One region of the Variovorax sp. 350MFTsu5.1 genome, then DNA from elsewhere that is predicted to be linked to it. Evidence: riboswitches for the same ligand, from Rfam matches in the RefSeq annotation. Region 1 holds a riboswitch; the other holds the start of a gene.

Region 1 (3,610 bases):
GCGCGAGGAGCGCCGGATCGAGGAGGCTCCGCAGGCCTACAAGCCGATCGGCGAGGTGATCGACGCACAGGAGCGCGCCGGGCTGATTCGATGCGCGGTGCGGCTCAGGCCCTGGATCACCTTCAAGGCGTGATCCGGGGCCTGCCGGCTCGTCAGCTCAGGGCGGGCTGCGGAACGCGCAGCTTGGGCGCAGGCATCCCCGTGAACGCGAAATCCACCTCCGGCTCCAGCCCGCTCACGATCCGCGCGATCGACTTGCCCGAGCCGCAGGCGTGCGTCCAGCCCAGGGTGCCGTGGCCGGTGTTCAGGAACAGGTTCGGCAGCTTCGTCTTGCCGATCAGCGGGACATTGCTCGGCGTGGCGGGGCGCAGGCCGGTCCAGAACTGGGCCTGGGTGGTGTCGCCGGCGCCGGGGAAGAGTTCTTCGACGCGGCGCACGATGGCCTCGCAGCGCACGCGGTTGAGGTCGCGGTCGTAGCCGTTGAGCTCGGCGGTGCCGGCGATGCGCAAGCGGTCGCCCGAAGCCGAGGTGTAGCGCGAGAAGACGAGCTTGAATTCGTCATCCGTCAGCGAGACCTGATGGGCCTTGGAGGCGTCCCTGACGGGCAGCGTCACCGAGTAGCCCTTGGCCGGGTAGATCGGCAGCCGGATGCCGAGGGGCGCGGCGTAGAGCGGGCTCAGCGAGCCCATCGCTAGCACGAAGGCGTCGCCGCGGATGCGCTGGAAGCGGCCTTCGCTGTCGGTGGCCTCGACGTGGTCGATGCTGCCGCCGGCCTCGCGCAGCGCGGTGACGGTGTGGCTCATCAGGAACTTCACGCCCGCGGCGGCGGCCAGCCCGACGAGTTCGCGCGCGAAGCGGTTGGCGTCGCCGGATTCGTCCTCGGCCGTGTAGGTGGCGCCGGCCAGCTTGGGGCGGATGTGGGCGAGGGCGGGCTCGATCTTCACGGCCTCGTCGGCCGAGATGACGCGGCGCTCGCAGCCCAGGGTGCGCATCTGCTCGGCGGGCTCGAGAGCACCGTCGAACTCCTTCTGCGTCGTGTAGAAGTGGAGGATGCCCTGGGTGCGCTGGTCGTAGCTGAGGCCGGTGTCGCGGCGCAACTGTTGCAACATCGAACGGCTGTATGTGCCCAGACGAACGATCTGTTCGATGTTGTGGCGGGTGCGCGCCGGCGTGCATTCGCGCAGGAACTGCAGGCCCCAGAGCCACTGACGCATGTCGGCGCGCATGCGGAAGAGCAGCGGGGCGTCTTCCTTGCCCAGCCATTGCAGCACCTTCAGCGGCGCGCTGGGGTTGGCCCAGGGTTCGGCATGGCTGACGGAGATCTGCCCGCCGTTGGCGAAGCTGGTTTCGGCGGCCGGGGTGGCCTGCCGGTCGATCACGGTCACTTCGTGGCCGAGTTGCTGGAGGTAGTAAGCCGAAGTCACGCCGAGCAGGCCGGCGCCGAGGACGATCACGCGCATTTCAAGTACCTTGAGGTTGCAGCGCTTGAACGGCGGGCGTGGATTGCTATTGAATGAATAGCAAAAACAACCGGACGACCGCAGTCCAAGTTGCCGCTCCCCCTGTCCTCGGTACCTGAGAGATTCACCCGCTGCGCCCGCAGAGGGTTTGCTCCTTCGGTGCGCCACATGGCGTGGCGGCTCTCCAGACGGCGTTTCAGTTGTTGCAGTACAGGCCCTTGCGAGGCCGACCTGAGCGTTTATGGGAGTTTGCGCCTTCGGTAGGGCCACCGGGTGGCCCGCTCTCCTGCAGTGGAGGCGATTGTAGGCGGAGCCTGCTCGGGCGCCAACCTCTGGATTCTCTCCCTTGGGCCAATGGGATAATCACCTGTTGATCTGCCGGACGGCGATCGTTCCACATAACTGCAGGGGACTTCATGATCCTGGTTACCGGCGGCGCCGGCTTCATTGGCGCCAACTTCGTACTCGACTGGATCGCGAACAGCGACGAGCCCGTCGTTAATCTCGACAAGCTGACCTACGCCGGCAACCTCGAGACCCTCGCGTCTCTCAAGGGCAACCCCAAGCACATCTTCGTGCAGGGCGACATCGGCGACAGCGCCCTGATCGACCGCCTGCTCGCCGAGCACAAGCCCCGCGCCGTGGTCAACTTCGCCGCCGAGTCGCATGTGGACCGCTCGATCCACGGCCCCGAGGACTTCGTGCAGACCAACGTGCTCGGCACCTTCCGCCTGCTTGAATCGGTGCGCGGCTTCTGGGGCGCACTGCCGGCCGAGCAGAAGTCGGCCTTCCGCTTCCTGCACGTCTCGACCGACGAGGTCTACGGTTCGCTCTCCAAGACCGACCCGGCCTTCACCGAAGAGAACAAGTACGAGCCCAACAGCCCCTATTCGGCCAGCAAGGCCGCCAGCGACCACCTCGTGCGCGCCTGGCACCACACCTACGGCCTGCCGGTGCTCACCACCAACTGCTCGAACAACTACGGCCCGTTCCATTTCCCCGAGAAGCTGATCCCGCTGATGATCGTCAACGCGCTGGCCGGCAAGAACCTGCCCGTGTACGGCGACGGCATGCAGGTGCGCGACTGGCTCTACGTGAAGGACCACTGCAGCGCCATCCGCCGCGTTCTCGAAGCCGGCAAGCTCGGCGAGACCTACAACGTCGGCGGCTGGAACGAGAAGCCCAACATCGAGATCGTCAACACAGTCTGCGCCCTGCTCGACGAACTGCGCCCCCGCGCCGACGGCAAGCCGTACAAGGAACAGATCACCTACGTCACCGACCGTCCCGGCCACGACCGCCGCTACGCCATCGACGCGCGCAAGCTCGAGCGCGAACTCGGCTGGAAGCCCGCCGAAACCTTCGACACCGGCATCCGCAAGACCGTCGAGTGGTATCTCGCGAACAGCGAATGGGTGCGCAACGTGCAAAGCGGCGCGTACCGCGAATGGGTCGAGAAGCAGTACGACAACAACGCGAAGGCCGTGGCATGAAGCTGCTGCTGCTGGGCAAGGGCGGCCAGGTCGGCTGGGAACTGCAGCGCAGCCTGGCGCCGCTCGGTGAACTGGTCGCGCTCGACTTCGACAGCACCGATTTCCATGCGGATTTCTGCCGGCCCGAGGAACTCGCCGACACGGTGCTCAAGGTGCGCCCCGACGTGATCGTCAATGCAGCGGCACACACCGCCGTCGACAAGGCCGAGAGCGAACCCGAGTTAGCGCGCAAGCTCAACGCCACGTCGCCCGGCGTGGTGGCCGAGGCGGCCCAGAAGATCGGCGCGCTGATGGTCCACTACTCGACCGACTACGTCTTCGATGGCAGCGGCACCATGCCGTGGAAGGAAGGCGATGCGACCGGCCCCCTCAGCGTGTACGGCAGCACCAAGCTCGAAGGCGAACAACTGGTGGCCCGGCACTGCGCCAGGCACCTGATCTTCCGCACCAGCTGGGTGTACGCCGCGCGCGGCGGCAACTTCGCCAAGACCATGCTGCGCTTGGCGAAGGAGCGCGACAAGCTGACTGTCATCGACGACCAGTTCGGTGCGCCCACCGGCGCGGAGCTATTGGCCGACGTCACGGCGCACGCTATCCGCGCGACGCTGCAGGAGCCCTCCAAGGTCGGCCTCTATCACGCGATCGCCGGCGGCGAAA
Region 2 (3,610 bases), 3.3 Mb from region 1:
CCATGCTGCAGCCTTCGTTTCCCCAAAGCTGTGGCTGCCATGTTTCCCACCAAGACCGACAAGGCGCGCAACGAACTCCAGGGCGGACAGCGCACGCTCACCCAGCGCGAACGCGCCCTGCTGCTGATGGCCGACGGCCGGCGCTCCCTGACCGACTTCAGTCCCCTCTTCCCCAACCGCGATGAAGCCGAGCGGACGATCCAGGCGCTGATCGACAAGGGCTACCTGCAGGGCACGAAGGCCGCGGCGGCGGAAGCCGAGCCCCCCGCACAGCCCGCGCCCTCGCCCATCCCCGCCGTCGAGCCGATCCAGGTCGCCACCTCGGCCGACACCTTCGACGGCAAGCGTTCGCTGGCGACCACGCGCATGTTCCTGTTCGACATCTGCGAGCGCATGTTCGTGCGCCGCGACCCGAAGTTCGCGCTGCAGATGCGCGACGCCCTGCGCGAGGCGCGCGACCGCAACGCCATGCTGACCATCGCCGCGCTGATGCTCACCGAGATCGAGAAGACCGCGGGCGCGGAGCGCGCCGAGTCGCTGCGCGAGCGCATCGACCGGCTGCTGCCGCCGGCCGAAGTGATTCACTGAGGACTTCGATCGGGGCGATGGCCGCCACGGCCTGTGACACCATCGCCGGGTGAATTCCCCGCTTCCCGCCTCCACCTCGTTGTCCGAGCGCCTTCGCAGCTGGGCCAGGCGCCTCAAGCGCGACGGCGTCACCCTCTGGTTCGCCTGCCGGCACGCCTCCACGCCCTGGTATGCGAAGGCGCTGGGTGTTTTCGTGGTGGCCTATGCGCTCAGCCCGATCGACCTGATCCCCGACTTCATTCCGGTGCTGGGCTACGTCGACGACGTGCTGCTGCTGCCGGGGCTGATCTGGCTCACGATCCGGCTGATTCCCGCGTCCGTGCTCGCCGAATGCCGCGAGCGGGCCGATGCCTGGATGCAAAGCTCGGGCTCGAGGCCGACCAGCCGCTGGGGCGCCGCGCTGGTCGTGGCCGTGTGGATCGCGGTCGCCGCAGGGGCGTGGTACCTGTGGGTGCGCTGAGCGCATCGAGAAGATGGTCGTTGCGGAGCGCGCCGAATCGCTGCGAATGAAAAGCCGGCCGACGCCAGCGGCTTCGGCATTGCTTCACCGTGTCCGACCGTACATCGGACATCTGGAACCGGTGGTCATGAATCTTGCGGATGCGAAGCGCTGCAAGGTGTACGCTGAACCGAGCAAGCAGCCGCCAGAGGCACCGCTTGCCTCAACGCTCATCAATGCATAAAGGGAGAACAAGCCCATGGCTCTCACAAGTTTCGGATTCATCGTGACGGGAGACCGATTTGTCCAGCATCAGGGAACAGACAAGTTCCGAATGAAGGTCGTAGGAGTCGCAACCGCCTCCGAAGGTATCGAGGTTGCGCAGGAGATGGTTCGGGAAGGTGTACAGCTCATCGAACTCTGCGGCGGATTCAGCCCCGTGTGGGCGGGCAAGATCATCGAGGCCATCGACTACGCCGTGCCCGTTGGCGTGGTCGCGTACGGGCCGGAGTCGATCGACTCGATGCACCGTCTGTTCTCCTAGCGATACCCGATCAACTACACTCTCGAAAGTCAGGAGAGAGCCCCGCATGCCGGGGCCGCCGAAGGCGCAGGGGGCTGTTTCCCCCGAACGCTCAGGCAAAAGGACTGACGAGGCGCCGGTGAAAACCGGCGTTTCCTTGCTGGAGAGAGGCCGCCGCATCCAAAACAGGAGCAGCGGCCCACCGAAGGAGCAAACCCCGATCGTGGGGCGAATCTCTCAGGTAAAGCGGACAGCAGGGGTGGCCCATGGCTTGCGTCATGGATTTCGACTGCCCCTTTGGAGTGCCCCGTGGCCGCTTCTTCCGCCCCCGCTACCGAACTTCTCAAGACGCCGCTGTATGACCTCCACCTGGAGCTGGGCGCCCGCATGGTGCCCTTCGCCGGCTATTCGATGCCGGTCCAGTACCCGGCCGGCCTGATGGCCGAGCACAAGCACACCCGCGACGCGGCCGGCCTGTTCGACATCTCCCACATGGGTCAATTGCGCCTGGTCGGCCCCGACGCCGCGGCCGCCTTCGAGACCCTGATGCCCGTCGACGTGATCGACCTGCCCGCCGGCAAGCAGCGCTACGGCCTGCTGCTGAACGACGAGGGCGGCATCCTCGACGACCTGATGTTCTTCAACGAGGGCAACGGCTCGATCTTCGTGATCGTCAACGGCGCCTGCAAGGTGGCCGACATCGCGCACATCCAGCAGAAGATCGGCTCGCGCTGCGAGGTGCGCCCCCTGCCCGACCACGCGCTGCTCGCGCTGCAGGGCCCGCAGGCCGCGGCCACGCTGGCGCGGCTGTCGCCCGGCATCGAGCGCTTCGTGTTCATGACGGGCGGCGCGGTGCAGATCGACGGCATTGCGGCCTTCGTCACCCGCAGCGGCTACACCGGCGAAGACGGCTTCGAGATCTCGGTGGCCGCATCCGACGCCGAGCGCCTCGCCCGCCTGCTGCTGGCCCAGCCCGAGGTCAAGCCCATCGGCCTGGGCGCGCGCAATTCGCTGCGGCTCGAAGCGGGCCTTTGCCTCTACGGCAACGACATCGACACCACCACCACACCCGTCGAAGCCTCGCTCAACTGGGCGATGCAGAAGGTGCGCCGCGCGGGCGGTGCGCGCGAGGGCGGCTTTCCGGGCGCAGCGAAGGTGCTGGCGCAGCTCTCCGCAGCCACTGCAGGCGCGGCCGGCCACACCGACCACGACACGCTGAAGCGCAAGCGGGTGGGCCTGGTGGCGCTGGAGCGCATTCCGGTGCGCGACGGCACGGTGCTGCAGTCTTTCGAAGGCCAGGACATCGGCCTCGTCACCAGCGGCCTGCTCGGCCCCACGGCCGACCGCTGCATCGCCATGGGCTACGTGGCCACCGCCTTCGCCGAGCCCGGCACGCGCGTGCAGGCCATCGTGCGCGGCAAGCCGGTGCCGATGGAAGTGTCGACCATGCCCTTCGTGCCCACCCGCTACTACCGCGGCTGACCGGCTAGGCTCTGCACCCCCGATCCATTTTTTCCACGAGGAGTTTTTCCACCATGAGCATCAAGTACACCAAGGACCACGAATGGGTGTCGGCCGAAGGCGACGCGGCCACCGTCGGCATCACCGTGCACGCGCAGGACGCGCTGGGCGACGTGGTGTTCGTCGACCTGCCCGAAGTCGGCAAGACCTTCGCCCAGGGCGAAGTCGCCGGTGTCGTCGAATCGGTGAAGGCCGCCGCCGACGTGTTCATGCCCGTCTCGGGCGAGATCACCGAAGTGAACGAAGCGCTGCGCGCCGACCCCTCTCTCGCCAACAGCGACCCGCTGGCCGCCGGCTGGTTCTTCAAGGTCAAGCTGAGCGACCCCTCGCAGCTCGACGCGCTGCTGGACGCGGCCTCGTACGACAAGTTCGCTGCCGAATCCTGATCCTCGAAATCGGACAGCCGAACGCAGAAGGAATACAAAAACTACGCAGAAGTCGCAGAAGAAACCGAATCATCTTTTGGTTTTCCTTCTGCGACCTCTGCGAAACCTTCGCGACTTCTGCGTTCTGACCCCGCTTCCCCGCCCCAAGCTCTT

The links. A riboswitch is a leader RNA that binds a small molecule or an ion and turns the genes downstream of it on or off. The one in region 1 is predicted to bind glycine.
Region 2: another riboswitch for glycine. It lies ahead of gcvT (glycine cleavage system aminomethyltransferase GcvT); the one in region 1 lies ahead of ABL843_RS04045 (D-amino acid dehydrogenase).

The regions. Positions count from the first base shown of each region.
Region 1 covers NZ_CP157620.1:949,609-953,218, forward strand. The annotation lists gene ABL843_RS04040 (RtcB family protein) at 1-133, shown strand, start outside; gene ABL843_RS04045 (D-amino acid dehydrogenase) at 153-1,460, opposite strand; glycine riboswitch at 1,553-1,658, opposite strand; glycine riboswitch at 1,662-1,759, opposite strand; gene rfbB (dTDP-glucose 4,6-dehydratase) at 1,877-2,953, shown strand; gene rfbD (dTDP-4-dehydrorhamnose reductase) at 2,950-3,610, shown strand, end outside.
Region 2 covers NZ_CP157620.1:4,219,160-4,222,769, forward strand. The annotation lists gene ABL843_RS19210 (hypothetical protein) at 40-588, shown strand; gene ABL843_RS19215 (YkvA family protein) at 638-1,048, shown strand; gene ABL843_RS19220 (DUF6506 family protein) at 1,362-1,571, shown strand; glycine riboswitch at 1,592-1,688, shown strand; glycine riboswitch at 1,701-1,814, shown strand; gene gcvT (glycine cleavage system aminomethyltransferase GcvT) at 1,860-3,032, shown strand; gene gcvH (glycine cleavage system protein GcvH) at 3,086-3,457, shown strand.